Regions from separate parts of the Streptomyces sp. CAU 1734 genome, predicted to be linked through region 3. Evidence: riboswitches for the same ligand, from Rfam matches in the RefSeq annotation. Region 3 holds a riboswitch; each other region holds the start of a gene.
What was found. A riboswitch is a leader RNA that binds a small molecule or an ion and turns the genes downstream of it on or off. The one in region 3 is predicted to bind cobalamin.

Region 1 (4,708 bases), on a different contig from region 3:
AACTGGGGCCTGTGGCGGGCGGCCGACCCCACCGAACTCCACACCGTCATCTCGGGGCTGCCGGTCTGGCCCTGGATGGACGTCACGGTGCACGCCCTGGCCGCCCATCCGGTCGATCCGGGACCGGCGGTCTGACGGAGCCGCGTACGGAGGTGGCCGGGCCCCGCCCCGTACCGCCGTGCGGCGGTACGGGGCCTTTCCGCGCCGGCGGGGGGTCCGCGGCTCTCGGCGGCATCCCCGGCCCGGCGCGCCCGGCCGGGGATGCCCGGGTGGGGATGCCCGGGTGGGGATGCCCGGGTGGGGGCCCGGCGGCCCCCACCCGGGGGGCTCAGGCGCCCCAGCGCAGCGCGATGGTGTCCCCCACGCTGATCGTCTTCTCGCGGAGGGCGCCGGCGAAGGAGGAGCCGTCGACGCTGACCTTCCAGGTGTCGGAGCCGCTGTTGGCCTTGCCGTTGACCGATGTGACGGTGCCGGTGCCGGACGCGGGGGTCACACCCGTGACACAGCCGGACGGGGTGGCGGCGCTCGTCGCCGCCGCGAGGACGTCGCCGAGGGTCGTGGTGGCTCCCGCGGGTGTGAGGGAGACCGAGCACACCCTGAGGTTCCCCGCGCCGTCGTCGACGGTCAGCGCCAGCCTGGCCGCGGTGCCCGGGGTGAAGGCGGGTTCGGCGACCCACTGGGGGGCGCCCGGGGTGACCGGAGCCGGCGGGGCGGCGGTGAAGCCCGCTCCGGCGACCGCGCGCAGCGCGTCGATGGAGGCGTACGCGGAGGGCACCGTGTCGGCGGGCTTGTACTTGAAACCGCCCGCCGGGTTGTACTGGTTGGCGATGAGGAAGTCGACCGGCGTCTTGCCGTGGGGCGTGGTGAACTCCGCCGACTGCGGGTTGATGCCGCAGGCGTTCAGACCGGCGACGCCCCAGCCGTTGGAGCTGGTGTTGACCCCGTAGAGGGAGCTGAAGGCACCGGAGGCGCTGACCAGCTTGCCCTTGAGGAAGTTCTTGGCCTGGACGACGTCCGTGTCGGTGTTCGGGACGCCGGAGACACACAGGGCGGCCATCGCGGCACCGGTCATGTCCACATCGCTCGCGGAGTTGATGGCGGTGGGGTTGCCCTCCACCTTCTGGTACGTCCAGCCGCCGTCGTTGTGCTGGTTGGCCCGGATCCGGGTGACCATCGAGGTGGTCAGGGCCTGCGGGACGCGGGTGGTGCCCGTCCGGGTCCTGGCACCGCCCAGCGCGAGTGCGGCGAAGACGGTGCCGTTGAAGTTCGCGGACGGGCCGAAGTACCCCGCCTCGGCCGTCTGCCAGTACCCGTAGATGTTCGCGATGAGGTTGCGCGAGGCCGAGACACGCGCCGGGTCGATGCCCGCGGCGTAGGCGTTGAGCGCGCCTCGCTCGTAGTCGGTGACCACCGGGGCCGCCGACGGCCAGGCGGCGGTGGAGATCAGATCGCGGTAGACGGTTCTGGCGTTCTTGGTGGTGTCACCGCCCGGGGCGACGTCCACGACGGCCGTGCCTGCGGCGGCGAGGGCGCTGAACGCCCACTCGTTGGAGAGGCCGGACCCGGCATAGGAACCGTCGGCGGCCTGGAGCGACTTGAGGTGGGCGACACCGTTGGTCTTGGACGTGGCGATCTGCGCGGGCGTCGAGGTCGCGAAGGCGGGCAGCGCGGTGAGGGCGAGGGCCGTGAGCGCCGCGGGCATCGCGAACGCGAGGCGGCGGGGGGTACGGGGACGGGACATGTGCCAGCTCCTGGAGTCGGCGAGGGCCGGCCGCTCCCGCGCATGCCGGGCACGACCGCATCCGCCGGCGCGGCCGGGCATGGCCCGAGGAGCCGCCGTCCGGATCGCGTGGTACGGCTTCCTGTACTGCGTCGCCCCATGGGCATTCGGGCTCGGAGACGGCTCCCGGCCGTCCCATACCGCTGCGCGTCAGCTCCGGCCTCGCACCGGATTCCCCCATGTGGCAGCCCAGGACGCTACCCGAGTGTCCAAATACACGCCAGGGCAAGGGTGTTCCGCCCCACCGCCGCCGAGGAGCGCGCCGTCTTGACGGCCCATCGGATTCGTGTTGCACTCCGGCTGATAAACACTCGGCACCAGGGGAAGCCGGTCGAAATCCGGCGCTGACCCGCAACCGTAGACCCGATCGTCCCGGGTGAGCCGGAATGCCTGGAGCGGGGATTCAGCACGAGGAACGCCGTCGCGGATTACGGTGTGGTCATCGCCGCCTGCTCATGGTCAACGGCCGTGCGGGGCGCATCGCCACGCATGCAGCCGCCCGGCAGAGACGAGGGGCCGCGGTGGGGACCGGACAGCAGACGAAACGGTGGTCGGGATCAGGACAGCGCCTGCTGTCCCTCGTGACCGCCGCATTTCTGACACTCGGTACGGGCGTGACATATTTCACGGCCTCCTCTCCGGCGAGCGCCGATCCGATCGAGCGGTGCACCCGCACCTCCGGCGCCATCGTCGCCGTGGACTTCGGTCCCTGGGGCGGTCCGGTGGTGCGCGGCTGCGACACCACCCCCACGACCGGCTACGAACTGCTCCAGTCGGGCGGTTTCGGCACGGTGGGCACCGAACACGACGGTCCGGCGTTCGTCTGCCGCATCGGCAGCGGCGCCTTCGACGCCGGGAAGAAGTACCCCACGCCGGCCGAGGACGACTGTGTCCTCACGCCTCAGGCAACCGCCTACTGGTCGTACTGGACCGCCTCGCCCGGCCAGCGGAAATGGACCTACAGCCCGCTGGGTGCCATGTCCCGCACACTCGGGCCGGGCGATGTCGACGCCTGGGTCTACGGCGGCACGGACATCGGCGGCGGCACCAAGGGCAGGCCCGCGTTCACCCCCGACGACGTCCGCGCGGAGGGCGGCGACCCGCCGGCCCCGGGCGACCCGGCCGCGCCGAACGTGCCTCCCGGTACCGTCGATCTGCCCGCCGCGAGCCGCTGGCTCACCGAGCGGCTGACCAACGGGCAGCGTGTCGTCGCCGAGGGCGACACCGCGCCGAACTACCCCGCCACCACCGAGGTCGCCTACGCGCTGGCCGCGCTCGACAACGAGAATCCCGCGGTCCGCAGGATCGCCGGCTTCCTCGGCAGACCGGAGCACACCGCCGCGTACGCCTACCCCGCCGGGAAGGACGAGGCGCCGGACGCCGGCGCCGCCGCCCGTCTCGCCCTCGTCGCCGAAGCCGCCGGCAAGGACCCCCGGGCCTTCGGCGGCCGGGATCTCCTCGGCGACCTCATGGCGAATGTCTGCCTCAGCGGCGCCGACGCGCCGCAGCCCGTCCCCGGCTGCGCGACCAAGGGCGACTTCCGCACGACCGGACAGACCGAGGGCCAGACCCTGGCCGTGATCGCGCTGCTGAGCGGCGGCGTGAAGCCGCCGGCCGACGCGGTGGCCCGGCTGGCCGGGCTCCAGTGCGACGACGGAGGATTCCCCAGCTTCCTGATCCTGGACGGCCAGGTGTGCGAGAGCGAGGCCGGGAGCACCGCGCTCGTGGCTCTCGCCCTCCAGCGGGCCGGCGGGCACACCGCGGTGGTGACCAGGGCCCGCTCCTCGCTCAAGAAGGCGCAGTTCCCGACCGGCGCCTGGCCCGCGGCGTCCTACAGCGTGCCGGGCAGCGCCCACGCCACGGGCTGGGTGGCCCAGACCCTGCGCGCCCTGGGTGACCGGGCCCATGCGAACGCGGGTGTCTCCTGGCTCTCGCGGCAGCAGCTTCCCGGGGGCGGCTTCGCCTTCGAGGAGGGCGTCACCGAGCCGCTTCTGTACGCCACCACCGCGGCCGTCATCGCCGGCGCGAAGAGCGATCTGGTGTCGCTGACCACCAGGGAACCGGCGCCGCCGACCACACCGACCAAGCCGCCCACCACACCGCCTGGTGAAGGCCCGGACCTGAGGAAGGGGTCCGCCTATCTCACCGACCACAAGCGGCTGATCCGGGGCCGCCACTACGAGTCCAGCCCCGGTTTCGCGGAGTTCGGCCTGACCATCGACGGGGCGTACGCGCTCGCCGCCACCGGTCACGACAACGCCACCCTGCGCAATATCGTCGACTTCCTCGACAAGGGCGGCGAGGACGCCGGGGGCCGCGACCTCCACGACTGGACGGGGATCGGTACGGACCACGCCGGTGGCGGGTTCATCGGGAAGGCCGCGGTGCTCGCCGAGTCCGTGGGCCGCGACCCGCGCGACTTTGGCGGGCGGGATCTGATCGCCGCGCTCGCCGAGGGCATCTGCCCGGCGGCGACCCCGGCCACCCCCAGGAAATGCGCGGCCAAGGGCAATTACACCTGGGCCACCTCCGTCTTCTCCCAGTCCCTCGGCGTCATCGCCCAGGTGAGGGCGGGCGAGACCACCGCGGCGGCCGGGCCGATCGCCTATCTGAAGAGCCTCCGGGATCCGTCGACGGGCGCCTGGCCCAGCCTCATCGGCGAGAAGAGCGAGAGCGAGGTCGACTCCACGGCGATGGCCGCGATGACCCTGGACCTGCTCCCCGACGCGGACTCGCGGGCGGCCGTGGACAAGGCCCTCGCCTGGCTGGCCGGACAGCAGCTCGCCGACGGCGGCTTCTCGGGCGCCTCCGGAAACTCGGTGAACTCCGCGGCGCTCGCCGTTCAGGGCCTGTCGCTGGACGCCGGGAAGTACGCGGGCCACCTCGTGAAGGCCCGCAAGTTCCTCGCCTCGCAGCAGAACAAGGACG
Region 2 (4,708 bases), on a different contig from region 3:
GCCGGTACGACGCTGACCGCCTACACGGCCGCCTTCCCGGGCGCGGTGTCCTTCCCGGGGGCGGTGTCCTTCTCGGGCGCGGTGTCCGCGAAGAGCGAGACCCCGGTCCCGTCCGGGTCCAGGATCACCGCGTAACGCTGTCCCCAGACCGCGTCCCACGGCGCGAGATGCCCGGTGTACCCGGCCGCCGTGAGCTCCGCGTACACCGCGTCCACCTCCCCGGCGTCCGCGCAGCGGAAGGCGAGCCCGGAGCGGTCGCCACCGCTCGGCGGGGTCCACCCGGGGTCGAAGGAGCGGATGACGTCCTCGGTGTCCCACAGCAGCCGTACGCCGCCGGGAAGGGTCACCTCGACATGAGGGGCGGTCTCCGCACCGGGCGGGATGTCGAGGCCGAGCCGGCGGTAGAAGGCGAGCGAGGCGGCCATGTCGGACGCGACGAGGCTGATGGAGTCGAAACGTGGAGTCATGGCGCCACGGTAGAACGGGACCGGGCGCCCGGTCTTGAACGAATCGGACGTGCGTGGCGCGGGCGTGTGCGGCGCGGGCGTGTGCGGCGCGGGCGTGCGTGGCGCGGGCATGCCCCGGGCGGGGCCGCCCGGGGAGGATCGCGGCCCCTCGCCGCGGGGCCGCGATCCGTTTCCGCTCAGTTCGCCGCGGCCCGGCTCGCGCTCTCCGCCTCCGGCACCCGTGCCCCCGGCGTGAGCAGCCGCTCCGCCAACTGGCCGAAGACCAGGCCGAACACCGTCCACAGGGTCACCTGGATGGCGAGTGTCGCCAGCCGGAACTCCCAGACCACCGCGGCCGGGAAGCCCTTCGGCACCTCGTCGAACGACGGCAGGAACGCATAGGCGAGCCCCACCGCCACGACGAAGCCGGCCGCCGCGGCGACCGTCGCCCACCAGGTGCCCAGCCGGGGCACCAGCCGTTTCCCGAGAATCACCGCGGCCACCGCGAGCAGCACACTCAGCACGATCATCAGGAAGTACAGCCCGGTGCGCTGGCCGATGGTGTCCGGATCGCCGACCGCCGGCGGATTCGGCGGATACTTGAAGTACGGCACCACATACACCGTCACCAGCGCGCCGAGCGCCACCAGCGCGGCCGTGGCCCGCGGGCCGAACCGCCCGACCCGGCCGAGCGCCACACAGTAGGCGAGGGCCGCGATGCCGCCGATGGCGACACCGAAGACCAGCACGCCGGTGGCGAGTCCGGCCGTCGACTGCATGACCCGGCTGACCAGTTCCTCGCCGCCGTGCTCATGACTGTTGCTCTCCTCGAAGGCGATGGCCGAGTCGACCGGACCCTCACCGAGGAAGTACGCGACCAGCATGGCCGCCGCGCCCGCGATCAGGCCCGCGAGCATGCCGCGGACCAGCAGGGCTCTCACAGATATGGAGTTCATGGATCAGCGCGCGCCTCAGTGGCAGGGGAAGCCGAGAAGATGACGCCCGTCATGGACCCACTCGTGCACGGTCTCACCGGCGACCAGCGAGACCGCGCCCTGCTCCGCCCCGACGAAGTAGAGCAGGACCAGCATCAGAATGCCGAAGAAGACCGCCCAGGGAGCTATCGCCTTCAGCGATATCGGGGCGATGGCCGGTGCGGCGCCGGCGTTGGGGGGCACAGCGGACTGAGCCATGGCAGAACCTCCTGAGGGAACACGCGTCCCGGTCGTGGTGCCTTGTGCGTGATGCGAGGGCGGCGGGTCTGACTCTCCGCCCCGCGGGCGCGGGACGGGAACACAGTGGCGCGACCGTGCCGGATTTCCACCGGACTTCCGCCGACCTTCGTCATGTACACGTGACCGTATCGCTTGCGGAGGCGGTCCGCTACGGTGCGTGGTGGCCGAAAATGAATGAGCGGGAGGTGGCGGTGACGATCCGGCTGACGCTGGTCTCACCCGCGATGACGGCGGCGCTGCGGGAGGCGCGGTTCGAGGCGGATGCCCCGCTCGACGCGGCGGGGCTGCGGGCCGTGCGGGCGGCGCGGGCGGCGCGGGCCGCAGCCGGGTCCCTGCCGGCCGCCGGCCATGCCCTGAGCGGGCCCTCGCTGCGGTGCCGCGAGACCGCCGCGGAGTTGGGGCTCACGGCGCGGGTCGAGCCCGGGCTCACGGAGTGGCGGCTCGGCCGCTGGCACGGCCGCACCCTCGCCGAGGTGAGCGGGGCCGAACCCGACGCGGTCTCCGCGTGGCTCACCGACCCGTCGGCCGCGCCGCACGGCGGGGAGACCCTGCGGGAGCTCTGCGCGCGGGTGGGCGCGTGGCTGGAGTCCCTGCCGCCGGACTCCGGCCGGGTTGTGGCGGTCGCCGACGCCGCGGTGATCCGCGCCGCCCTGGTCCACGCGCTCGGGGCGGGGACGGAGGTCTTCTGGCGGCTCGATGTGGCGCCGCTGAGGGGGGTGGAGCTGACGGGGCGGGGTGCGCGGTGGAATGCGCGGGTGGGGTGGGGGCTGTAGCTGGGGTGGCGTTTCCGGGGCTCGGCCCCGGGTCCGGCGCGGCTGCCTTCGGCGGGGCTGTTGTTGGTGCGGGTTGCCTGTTTCCCCGGGTGGGGTTCTTGTGTGTGCGGGTTGGGTGCCGCTCCGGTTCGGTACTGGGGCTGCATGATTTACGGCGCGGTCTCCCGGTCTTGTTCTGTTCGCCCGGGTTTGCGCCACAAATCACGCTTGATGCCCCAGTACCGCTCCTGCGCGTCCCCCTTTCCGCGAGTAAGCCCAGTGCGTGATGACAGTGGTCTGTCCGTCCGTGCGTCCCGGGACGGTTTCACAAGGCGGGGAACCCCGCTCCGGAACGTCACCCGTGGGTGAGTGGGTGACGGGCGTCAGAGTGGGCGGGTGCTTCTGGGCGGGCGCTCCCGCACGAGAACAAGCCCGGGGGTGGTGGGGGGCCGCTTATCGGGCGACGCTCGTGGAGGGGGTGTGCAGGGTCGTCCCCGGAAGAGCCGGCGGTAAGACCGGGGTACGCAGGACAAGTGGGCCGGTTTCCGCCGGCTCTGAGGAGTCGAGCCCGGAGGACCCCCAGGCCGCCATGACACAAGCACTCCCGCCCCGTACCCGCGCCCCGGAGGGGAGTGAACGGAACAAGACCCCGAGGCACCGCAAGGCGCCGAAGGCGTCTGAAGGCCCGCACCCCGGACAACCCGAACAACACAGGGCACGAGGCGCACAAGAAGAGCCCCGCACCCGGGACCCCGAACGACGCGGGCGGGGACGCGACACCGCCCACGCACCCGCCCGCACCCGTGAACGAGGGCAAGCAAATTCAGCCTCGCCGGCGATTGAGGCGCCGGGTCCGGGGCGGAGCCCCGGGAAAACACCCGCACCCCGGGACCCCGGACAGCACAAGGCGGACGCGACACCGCCCCCACACCGACCCGCACCCGCGAACGAGGGCAACAAAATTCAGCCCCGCCGGAGGCAGCCGCGCCGGGGCCGGGGCGGAGCCCCGGAAAGGGACCCGCACCACGGGCGAGGGCGCACAAGATTCCGCCCCGCCGGAGGCAGCCGCGCCCGGGTCCGGGGCCGAGCCACGGAAGAACACCGCATCCGCACCCGACCGTTAGGGAGATACCGCTGACCCGGGCGGGCTCCGTCGGGAATGATGGGGCCGCCATGTATGGGGAACCGAACACACCGTTGCCAGTGTCGTCGCGGATGCCGGTCCCGGCACGCGCCCGGGCGCGTGCCGGGACCGGTGGGCGTTCCCATGATCTGTTCGTTCGAGGAGAACCATGAGCAACCCCACAGTCCGCCGCACCCGTCTCGTCGGTACCGCCCTCGCCGGCGCCGCCGCCATCGGTGCGGTTGTCATCGGCGCGGGACCGGCCGCGGCACACGCCGGAGTGTCCGCTTCCAACCCCCGCGCGCTGGCGAAGAACGTCACGATCACCTTCCACTCGGAGGCCGAGTCGGACACCGCGGGGATCGCCAAGCTCCAAGTGGCGCTGCCGGCGGGCATATCGGTGGGGGAGGTGAGCCTGGGGAAGGCGCCCAAGGGCTGGAAGTTCGCGCAGGCCCAGGGCGGATACATCCTCGGCGGGAAGCCGCTCGCGGTGGGTGTGGACGCGGTCTACAGCATTGTGGTCAAGCAGTTGCCGGACGCGAAGTCGCTGGTCTTCAAGACCGTGGAGACCTACGGCGACGGCAAGATCGCGCGCTGGATCGAGGAGCCCCGGGGCGGGGCGAAGCTGGAGAATCCGGCGCCGGTGCTGAAGCTCAAGAGCCCGACCCCGGGGTCCACCCCGAAGAGCGGGGTGGCGCCGGCCACCGAGTCGCCGGTGACCTCGGAGAGCCAGGGGACTCCGGCCCCGTCCGCGACACCGGGGGCGCCGGCGTCCGCGACACCGGGGGCCGACGGGCAGGTGGACACCCAGGCGGCGGCCAAGCCGAAGCCCAAGTCCGGTGACAGCGACAGCGACGGCAAGGGCGGCACGGTGCTCCTGATCGTCCTCGGAGGCGTGGCCGTCGTCGTGATCGGCGTGATCATCTGGCTGGTCAAGCGCCGCAGCCAGGCCGTCAGGTGATCGCCTGTTCCGTCCAGATCACCTTGCCGTCCGGGGTGTAGCGGGTGCCCCAGCGCTGGGCGAACTGGGCCACCAGGAAGAGTCCCCGGCCGCCCTCGTCGGTGCTCGCGGCCTGGCGCAGATGCGGGGAGGTGCTGCTGTGGTCCGACACCTCGCAGATCAGCGCGCGGTCCCGGATGAGGCGGACCCGG
Region 3 (4,708 bases):
CAGCACCGGGAGCCGCGCGGCCCGTGCGACACCCATGTTCACGATGTCGGTCCGCCGCAGATTGATCTCGGCCGGACTGCCCGCGCCCTCGCAGATCACGGCGTCATGGGTGCTCAGCAGCTCCTCCAGACACCCCACCACCGTGGAGAGCAGGGCCTCCTGGCGTCCGCCGTGGTAGCCGCGCGCACTCAGCTCACCCACCGGCTTGCCCATGAGGACCACCTGGCTGCTGCGGTCACCGCCGGGCTTCAGCAGCACCGGATTCATCAGCGCGCTCGGCTCGGCCCGGGCGGCCTGCGCCTGCATCGCCTGCGCCCGGCCGATCTCCGCGCCCTCCCGGGTCACAAAGGAATTGAGGGACATGTTCTGCCCCTTGAAGGGGGCCACCTTCACCCCGCGCCGCACCAGCCAGCGGCAGATCCCGGCGGTGACCACGCTCTTGCCCGCATCGGATGTCGTACCGGCGACCAGCAGCCCGCCGCCCCGTCCGCGCCCGTTCACCGGGTCACTTCCCTTCCCTGTCGGTCCGCACCACACGCCGCCACAGCAGCCGTCCCGCGAGACCGGCGCCCAGCGCCAGCACACTCACCCGCCGCGACAGCCGGACCGCCCGTTCGATGTCGGCGGCCTCCACCGGCCGCCCCTCCCCGTGGAGCACCGGCCGGTGCTCGACCCGGCCGCCGTACGCGAGAGTGCCGCCCAGCCGTACGCCCAGGGCGCCCGCGAAGGCCGCCTCCACCGGTCCGGCGTTGGGGCTCGGATGGCGGTGCGCGTCGGCCCGCCAGGCCCGTACGGCCCGCACCGGGTCCCCGCCCGCGAGCACCGCGAGCCCGGCCGTCAGCCGGGCACCGGGCCATCCCACGACATCGTCCAGCCGCGCCGAGGCCCAGCCGAATCGCCGGTACCGGGGGGATTTGTGCCCCACCATCGCGTCCAGGGTGTTCACCGCCCGGAAACCGGCCAGTCCGGGCACACCGGCGAGGGTCCCCCACACCAGGGCGCCCACGACGGCGTCGGAGGTGTTCTCGGCGACGGACTCGACCACGGCGCGCGCGATCCCCCGCTCGTCCAGCGACTGCGGGTCGCGCCCGCACAGATGCGGCAGCCGCGCCCGGGCGGCCGTCACATCACCGGCGGTGAGAGCGGCCCCGATGGTGCGGGCCTCGCGGGCCAGCGACGTACCGCCGAGGACGGTCCAGGTGGTGCCGGCGGTCAGCGCCGCGGAGAGCGCGGGACTCCGGCGCACCCCGCGCGCGAGCAGCGCGGCGGCGGCGACGGTACCGCCCGCGCAGACGGCGGTGTGCAGTGCGCCCCAGCCCCGGTGGTCCCGCCACAGAGCCTGTTCGACGGCGCCGGCGGCCCGGCCGAACGCGGCGACCGGATGCCCCCGGCGGGGGTCGCCGAGCAGCAGATCGCCGATGAGACCGGCGGTGGCGCCGTACGCGAATACCCGGTCGGCACGCATCCGCTCAGACCGCGGTTCCGGTCCGGGCGGCCCGTGATGCCGGGGGTGTCACTGGGGCAGGGGCTGAACCGCGGCCGGGCATGGCTTCGTGTCCTCACTCAGGGTGTCCGCGCCCTGGTTCGACTGATCGGCGGCGAGAGTTCCTGGCTTCCGGGATCTCTCCCGGTGACAGTGGCGGGACCGCGCCGGATTTGCACCGGCTTCCTCTGCTGCCGCCGTAATGGCCCGGGCAGTCCACCACGCGGCGAGAACACCCGTCAACCTGCCGTTGACCTGCGGCGGGACAGTGTGCTGCGGCCCACACCCCACCGGCGGAAATGACAAACGGGCCGGTCACCCCCGCAGAAGGTGACCGGCCCGCCGGCCGGGACGGACGGCGGCCGCGGTGTGACACGCACACGCTCAGCCGCCGGATCGCCGTATCAGGTGACGATCAGGTAGATCCCGTAGCTCACCGCGGCCAGGCAGGCCGCGAAGCAGGCGTACGCGCCGGTCCGGGCCAGGGCCACGGAGGAACCGCCTTGGCCGTCGGCCGGGGCCTGCTTGCTCAGTCCGATGATGCCCATGACGAAGAGGCCCACCAGAGCGACGGTGGCGACGAGGCTCACGCCGAAGACGGAGCCGAGGGCTGCCCAGTCGATTTTCATACGGATCTGTCCTTACACCGCGGCCGGGCTGGCCGGGCCGTTCTCGGAGGCGTTGGCCGTGGGGGAGGGGATGGTGGTCTTGAAGTCGTCGTGGACGGCGACCTGGCCGGCCGGGGGCGGGGTGACGGCCGCGATGGCGGTGGTCACGACGCCGGGCTGCTCGCCCGTCTCGTCGACCTCGTTGACGTTGGTGTGGTCGACCACCTGGCGGCGGGAGTAGATCCAGATCGCGGCGGACGACAGGACCAGGAAGGCGGCGACGACGGCGACGCCCCAGTCGCCCTGCTTGGTCACGTACTCGGAGCCCGCGGCCACCAGACCGGCGGCCGGGAGGGTCAGACCCCAGGCGACGAACATCCGGGTGGCGGTGGACCAGCGGACCACACCGCCCTTGCGGCCCAGACCGGCACCCATCACCGCGCCGGAGCAGGAGTGCGTGGTTGAGAGCGAGAAGCCGAGGTTGGAGGAGGCGAGGATGACGCTGGCCGCGCTGGTCTGGGCGGCGAAGCCCTGCTGCGGCTGGAGGTCGGTCAGGCCCTTGCCCATGGTGCGGATGATGCGCCAGCCGCCGAGGTAGGTGCCGAGCGCGATGGCGACACCGGCGGAGACGATGACCCACATCGGGGGGTTCGAGCCGGGGGCGAGCACATTGCCGGCGACCAGGGCCAGCGTGATGATGCCCATCGTCTTCTGCGCGTCATTGGTGCCGTGCGCCAGCGAGACCAGACCGGCCGAGGCAATCTGACCGGCGCGGTAGCCCTTCGCGGTGGCCTTCTCATCGGTCTTCTGACCGAGCTTGTAGGTCAGCCGGGAGGCGAGGTACGCGCCGATGCCGGCGACCAGGGGGGCGGCGATCGCGGGGATCAGCACCTTGGTGACGACGGTGCCGCCGTTGACTCCGCTGACGCCGACCGAGGCGATCGTGGCGCCGATCAGGCCGCCCATGAGGGCGTGCGAGGAGCTGGACGGCAGGCCGACCAGCCAGGTCAGAAGATTCCAGAGGATGGCGCCGACGAGCGCCGCGAAGATCACTTCTGGTGTTATGCCTGACTCGTTGACGATTCCGCTGGAGATCGTCTTGGCGACCTCCACCGAGAGAAACGCGCCGACGAGGTTGAGCACGGCGGACATGGCCACCGCGGACTTGGGCTTCATCGCGCCGGTCGAGATGGTCGTCGCCATCGCGTTGGCGGTGTCGTGGAAACCGTTCGTGAAATCGAACACGAGAGCCGTCACGATCACAATCGCGAGCAGCAGCGTGATGTGTTCCATTTACCCAGGCAATCTTTGGACGTCAGTGGCCCGGCGAACGTAAGTAACCTGGGTGAACGGAAGGTGAACTGGGGTCGGATTCGGGGTGTCCCCATGCGGGGTTTTTCCTTCCGCTTCCGTCCGGAGGGGCTGTGCGGACGGGCTCGGCGGAGCTGAGCCGACAGAAAGTGGCTTCCATCACCTTTTAGGGATATCTGCCTGTTGTGGCCCACGGTCGCACCCTGTGCGCGCAGGGCGACGCCTGACAGGATTCCAGTATGACCGAACAGATGTCTGACCCCACTGGAGAAGCGATCGAACAAGCCTGGCGCGAGGTCGTCGCCACGGCTCGCAGAACCGCCGCGGAGGGCCTGGTGGTCGGCACCTCCGGCAACGTCTCCGTCCGGCTCGGCCCGGTCGTCCTGGTCACCCCGAGCGGGGTGCCCTACGACCGCCTCACCGACGCGGACACGGTCGCGGTCGGCCTCGACGGCCGCCGGCTCATCGGCACACTCGGCCCCACCAGCGAACTCCCCCTCCACCTGGAGGTCTACCGCAACACCGGCGCCCGGGCCGTCGTCCACACCCACGCGGTGCACGCCACCGCCGTCTCCACCCTGGTCTCCGAGCTCCCGCCCGTGCACTACATGACCGCGGCGCTGGGCGGGCCGGTGCGCGTGGCCCCCTACGCCCTCTACGGCACCCGGACTTTGGCCGAGAACATGCTCATCGCGCTGGAGGAGCGGACGGCGTGCCTCCTGCGGAACCACGGGACCATCGCGTACGGGGACAGCCTGGAGCAGGCGTACGACCGCACGGCGCAGCTGGAGTGGATGTGCCGGGTCTGGCTGACGGCGTCCTCGGTGCCGGGGCTCGCGCCGAGCCTGCTGACGGGTGCGGACCTGGACGAGGCGGCCGAGCGCCTCCGCGCCTATGGCCAGCCGACCTGACCCTTCCGGGGCTCGGCCCTGGGCCCGGCGCGTCTGCCTCCGGCGGGGCTTGTGTGTGCGGGTTGCCTGTTTCCCCGGGTGGGGTGCTTGTGTGTGCGGGTTGGGTGCCGCTCCGGTTCGGTACTGGGGCTGCATGATTTACGGCGCGCGCACCCGGTCTTGTTTCGATCACTCGGGTTTGCGCCACAAATCACGCTTGACGCCCCAGTACCGCTCCTGCGCGTCCCCCCTTCCGCGAGTGACCCCAGTGCGTGATGACGGTGACGAGGGTGCCCGTGCGTTCCGAGTCGGTTTCACAAGGCGGGGAACCCGGGTCCGGAACGTCACCCAGGGGGTGGGTGGGTGATGGGCGTCAGAGTGGGCGGGTGCATCTGGGCGGGCGCTCCCGCACCGGA
Region 4 (4,708 bases), on a different contig from region 3:
ACCGGGTGACACGGGTGTGCCGGGCCGCCTTCGCGGCGGCCCGGCCTCCCATGAAGCAGGCGGATACTGGTCGGTCCGCCCCCGTCCCCATGAATCCGGGCAGCTCTTGCCCATTCCGGTGGATCCCCGGCAGCTCATTGCCGGGCGGCGCTGCGCAGCACGCCGACGCGGCCGGTTGTCACCAGTTATGCAAACGGCTCGTTCCTGCAATTCATTCGGCTTTTCACCGCCGGGAATTCCTCGATACGTGCCCTGTCGAGGAAGGTTTTACATGAACCGCACCCCCCGTACCAACGACCGCTCCGCCAATTCCCGCAGGGGCGGCCCCGCCGCTTCCGGCCGCGGGACGCAGAACCGGAGCGGTGGCCGTTCCGGCGGCCAGGGCGGCCGCTCCGGCGGTCAGAACAACCGTTCCGGCGGCCAGGGGCGACGCCCCGCCGCGCTCCAGGGCGAGTTCGCCGTACCGGACACCATCACCCCCGCGCTTCCGCCGGTCGCCGCCTTCAGCGAGCTGGAGCTGCCGGAGGAGCTGCTGAAGACGCTCACCGGCCTCGGGGTGACCGAGCCCTTCCCCATCCAGGGCGCCACCCTGCCGAACTCGCTCGCGGGCCGCGATGTGCTCGGCCGCGGACGCACCGGATCGGGCAAGACCCTCGCCTTCGGCCTGGCGCTGCTCGCCCGGCTGGCGGGCGAGCGCGCCGAGTCCCGGCAGCCGCTGGGTCTGGTGCTGGTCCCCACCCGTGAGCTGGCCCAGCAGGTCACCGACGCGCTCACCCCCTACGCCAAGGCGCTGCGGCTGCGCATGGCGACCGTGGTCGGCGGACTCTCCATCGGCCGCCAGGCCGGTGCCCTGCGCGACGGCGCGGAGATCGTCGTCGCGACGCCCGGCCGCCTCAAGGACCTGATCGAGCGCAAGGACTGCCGCCTGGACCGGGTGCGCATCACCGTGCTCGACGAGGCCGACCAGATGGCCGACATGGGCTTCATGCCGCAGGTCACCCAGCTGCTCGACCAGGTGCGCCACGACGGGCAGCGGATGCTGTTCTCGGCCACCCTCGACCGCAATGTCGACCTGCTGGTGCGCCGTTACCTCCACGACCCGGTCGTGCACTCCGTCGACCCGTCCGCGGGCGCGGTCACCACGATGGAGCACCACGTCCTCCATGTGCAGGCGGCCGACAAGTTCGCCACGACCACCGAGATCGCGGCCCGCGACGGCCGGGTGATCATGTTCCTGGACACCAAGCGCGCGGTCGACCGGCTCACCAAGCACCTGCTGAGCAGCGGTGTGCGGGCGGCCGGCCTGCACGGCGGCAAGTCGCAGTCCCAGCGCACCCGCACGCTCGACCAGTTCAAGACGGGTCATGTGACCGTGCTGGTGGCGACCAATGTCGCCGCGCGCGGTATCCATGTCGACAATCTCGACCTCGTCGTCAATGTCGACCCGCCGGCCGACCACAAGGACTATCTGCACCGCGGCGGCCGTACCGCCAGGGCCGGTGAGTCCGGACTGGTCGTCACCCTCGTCCTGCCCGAGCAGCGCCGCGAGATGAACCGGCTGATGTCGGACGCCGGTATCGCCCCCCAGACCACCCAGGTCCGCTCGGGCGAGGCCGAACTGAGCCGTATCACCGGCGCGCAGGCCCCCTCCGGTGTACCGGTGACCGTCAGCGCGCCCGTGGTCCAGCGGCCCAAGCAGCGCGGCGGAGCGCCGTTCCGCGGCCGGGGCACCCGCCCGGGCCAGCCCGGCCGCGCCGCCGGCACCTCCCGCCGCACGGCGGAGTCGCGCCAGACCGCCGAGGCCCGCAAGGCCGCGCGGGTCCGCCGCAGCGCCTGATCCACCGGGGCCCCGGCCGGGGCCCGATGCCGTACGGCTCTCTCCGGCACCCGCCGGGGAGAGCCCCCGACAGGACGTCTCGCCGAGGCGTCCTGTCCGCGTTTGCGGCAATGGCCGCCTCTGCCGAGTACCGTCCCTTGCCGTCTCATCGGTGACCCGGTATTGACGCGGTACTGAAAGAGGATGATGAGCTCCGGCTCGTAAGGGCCGGAATGCCGAATATGGCTGCACCGGATTCATCGCCCGATGCGGGGCGGAATCCGGCTTTCCCGCCCGCTGTCCTCCCGTCCGGCCGGATCGCTTTCGCGGTCATGCATTCCGGCGGGGGAAACGGGCGAATCAGCCGTACCCGTCGGCGTCTTCCCGGTGCGCCGCACGTGTTCCGCCGGACGCCGGGGCGGGCGGGCGGCGGCCCGGCCGGGGCTCGCGGAGACCCCCGTACGCCCCCTGTGAGCCGCCCCACCGGCCCGCCGCCGCCCTGCCGGGCGACGAAGTCCGGCACGGGCGTCCCGGCGGGCGGCGGTGCCGCCGAGGGCCCTCTCGCGCCCGTGCGCCGGGGCTCCGCATATCGCGGTCGGGATGCCGCCCCGCTATCATCGGGCAATGGTTCATCGGGCACGGGGCCCGATGCTTGTTGGGGGTTGTCGTGGTAGCTGGTCGTGTGGTGCGTTTCGACGGTGTACGGGGTTATGGATTCATCGCTCCCGATCACGGCGGGGAGGATGTATTCCTTCATGTGAACGACATGCTGATGCCCGAGTCGCAGGTGCATTCGGGTGTCGCGGTCGAATTCGAGATCGAGATGGGTGACCGCGGTCTGAAGGCGTCGTCCGTCCGGCTCGCGAAGGGGGCCGTGGGCGCCGCTCCCGCGGTGCCGGCCGCGGCCAGGCATCTGGACGGCGAGGATCCCATGTGCGATGTGCTCAGTGTCAGTGAATTCTCGCGGGATGTGACCGAGCTCCTTCTCGCGGCCGTGCCCTCGCTGACCGGGGATCAGATTCTGCGGATCCGCAATGAGATGGTGCAGTTCGGCAAGCGCCACGGCTGGACCGAGGGCTGACCGGCCTTGCCCGCCGGGCCGAGCCGAGTGCGGGAGAGTGAAGTGAACCGGAACCGGGTGCCCTGACGGCGCCCGGTTCCGCCGCGTTGCGCCCCTGTCGCACTCCCGGTTCCGCCGCGTTCCGCCGCCCTGCCGTGCTCCCGCTTCCCGGCCCGGCCGCCGTCCGCCGCGGCGAAGTACGCCAAATCCCCTGGTACACCGCGATGTTCGGGCTACGATGCGTCTGCTCCGGTCCGTACCGGGGTGGACAATTTCATGCGCACACGTCGGGGAAAGCCGGTGGGAATCCGGCGCTGACCTGCAACCGTGAGCAGCGCTCCCGCGCTGCGAGCCGGACCGCCCGGTGTGCCGCGCGCGTCGCTTCCCACTGTCACGGTCTGCAGCGCGGAGCCCCCGATCCACCGGCACCCCGGTGCCCGGCCCGCCCACCGGCGGACCGGAACCGGACGGATCCCGGGTCGTGTGGGGTCGTGCGGCGGACCCCCTGCCCGAAAGGCCCCACCGTGCGCCAGACACTCGCCCGCCGTGCCGTGATATCCGCCGCAGTACTCGGCCTCACCCTCACCGCGACCCCCGCCGTCGCCACCACCGGGACCGTCGACACCAACAAGCCCGTCAGGGTCACCCTCACCGTGCAGGGCCCCGAGGGCAGGCTCTTCAAGGGGAGCATCCGCACCAAGGGCCACGACGTGACCCCCGCGACGGGCGGCACCCACAAGTGTGACGGCACCAATGGCGGGCAGTACGCCACCCCCGTGCCCACGCCGACCGCGGCGCTCGACGACGCCGCGCGGAAGAGACACTTCACCTGGGACGGCACCTGGTACCCCTCCTTCGACGACTACTTCGTCGAGAGCGTCAAGGGTGTCAGCGGCGGCCCCTCCGCGTACTGGAACATCTCCGTGAACGGTGTCTCCACCCCGGTCGGCGGCTGCCAGTTCAAGCTGAACGCCGGCGACAAGGTCGCCTTCACCTGGACCGCCTTCTAGGCCGTCTCTCACGGATCTTGCCGGGCTCGCGTGCCCGGCACGCAGGCCACCCGGGCCCGGCGGCCCGGGTGGCGCCCCCGCTCCCCGGTCCAGCCCGATCCGTGCGAGACGGCCCGGCCGGGTGCGCCGGTCCGCCCCCTCGCCCGGGGCCGGACCGGCGCACCGCCGGCCGGTCGCCCACAGCTCGAACACCCCCTGTTCGACGCGCTGGTGAGCGCGGTGAGGCTCCGCCGGCACGGCATCACCGGCCCCTTTCGCCCCAGGGTCACCAATCTTCCGGCATACCGGATTTCAGCGATGGAAACGGGCTACAGTTTCAGCCACGCGCCAAGGTCACAGGGGGCAGATGTGGATCCTTTGCTGTTGGCAGCGGGAACCGCCGTGGTGTCCGCGATCACCGCCGAGGCATGGGCCGAGGCCCGCCAGGCGGTGATAGGTCTCTGGCAGCGCTTCACTCCGCAGGGGCGGACCGAGAGCATCGCGCTCGCCCTCGACGAGGACGCCCGGGCCATCGAGGCCGCCGCCGCGGACACCCCGGCCGATGACCGGGTCGCCCTCCGCCGGGAGCAGTTGGCCGAGGACTGGCAGAACAACTTCCGGATGCTGCTCCGCGACCACCCCGAGGCCCGGGAAGCCGTGATCGCCCTGGTCCGCGACGAGCTCGCGCCCCGGATCCCCGAGGAGCGGCAGCGGGAGCAGATCATCAACCGCATCACCCATGTCACGGTGCACAGCGTCACGGTGCGGGACGAGGGACGGTCCGTCGTCGCGGGCGGCGATGTGACGGAGAACCACCGGGGGTGAGCGGGGGACCGGATTCCG

Region 1: another riboswitch for cobalamin. It lies ahead of AAFN69_RS07635 (prenyltransferase/squalene oxidase repeat-containing protein); the one in region 3 lies ahead of AAFN69_RS24720 (cobalamin biosynthesis protein).
Region 2: another riboswitch for cobalamin. It lies ahead of AAFN69_RS10655 (CbtB-domain containing protein); the one in region 3 lies ahead of AAFN69_RS24720 (cobalamin biosynthesis protein).
Region 4: another riboswitch for cobalamin. It lies ahead of AAFN69_RS30950 (DUF4430 domain-containing protein); the one in region 3 lies ahead of AAFN69_RS24720 (cobalamin biosynthesis protein).

The regions. Positions count from the first base shown of each region.
Region 1 covers NZ_JBDQQP010000003.1:338,448-343,155, reverse strand. Annotated here, with positions in the region: gene AAFN69_RS07645 (muconolactone Delta-isomerase family protein) at 1-135, shown strand, start outside; gene AAFN69_RS07640 (hypothetical protein) at 329-1,741, opposite strand; cobalamin riboswitch at 1,882-1,958, opposite strand; cobalamin riboswitch at 2,056-2,193, shown strand; gene AAFN69_RS07635 (prenyltransferase/squalene oxidase repeat-containing protein) at 2,302-4,708, shown strand, end outside.
Region 2 covers NZ_JBDQQP010000005.1:9,753-14,460, forward strand. Annotated here, with positions in the region: gene AAFN69_RS10640 (helix-turn-helix domain-containing protein) at 1-135, shown strand, start outside; gene AAFN69_RS10645 (VOC family protein) at 21-467, opposite strand; gene AAFN69_RS10650 (CbtA family protein) at 644-1,402, opposite strand; gene AAFN69_RS10655 (CbtB-domain containing protein) at 1,418-1,639, opposite strand; cobalamin riboswitch at 1,683-1,824, opposite strand; gene AAFN69_RS10660 (histidine phosphatase family protein) at 1,873-2,454, shown strand; gene AAFN69_RS10665 (DUF1775 domain-containing protein) at 3,726-4,517, shown strand; gene AAFN69_RS10670 (SpoIIE family protein phosphatase) at 4,510-4,708, opposite strand, start outside.
Region 3 covers NZ_JBDQQP010000013.1:53,074-57,781, reverse strand. Annotated here, with positions in the region: gene AAFN69_RS24725 (cobyric acid synthase) at 1-501, opposite strand, end outside; gene AAFN69_RS24720 (cobalamin biosynthesis protein) at 506-1,465, opposite strand; cobalamin riboswitch at 1,582-1,720, opposite strand; gene AAFN69_RS24715 (hypothetical protein) at 1,888-2,112, opposite strand; gene AAFN69_RS24710 (inorganic phosphate transporter) at 2,125-3,384, opposite strand; gene AAFN69_RS24705 (class II aldolase/adducin family protein) at 3,654-4,313, shown strand.
Region 4 covers NZ_JBDQQP010000021.1:25,010-29,717, forward strand. Annotated here, with positions in the region: gene AAFN69_RS30940 (DEAD/DEAH box helicase) at 272-1,837, shown strand; gene AAFN69_RS30945 (cold shock domain-containing protein) at 2,484-2,897, shown strand; cobalamin riboswitch at 3,120-3,257, shown strand; gene AAFN69_RS30950 (DUF4430 domain-containing protein) at 3,401-3,886, shown strand; gene AAFN69_RS30955 (hypothetical protein) at 4,250-4,690, shown strand; gene AAFN69_RS30960 (tetratricopeptide repeat protein) at 4,687-4,708, shown strand, end outside.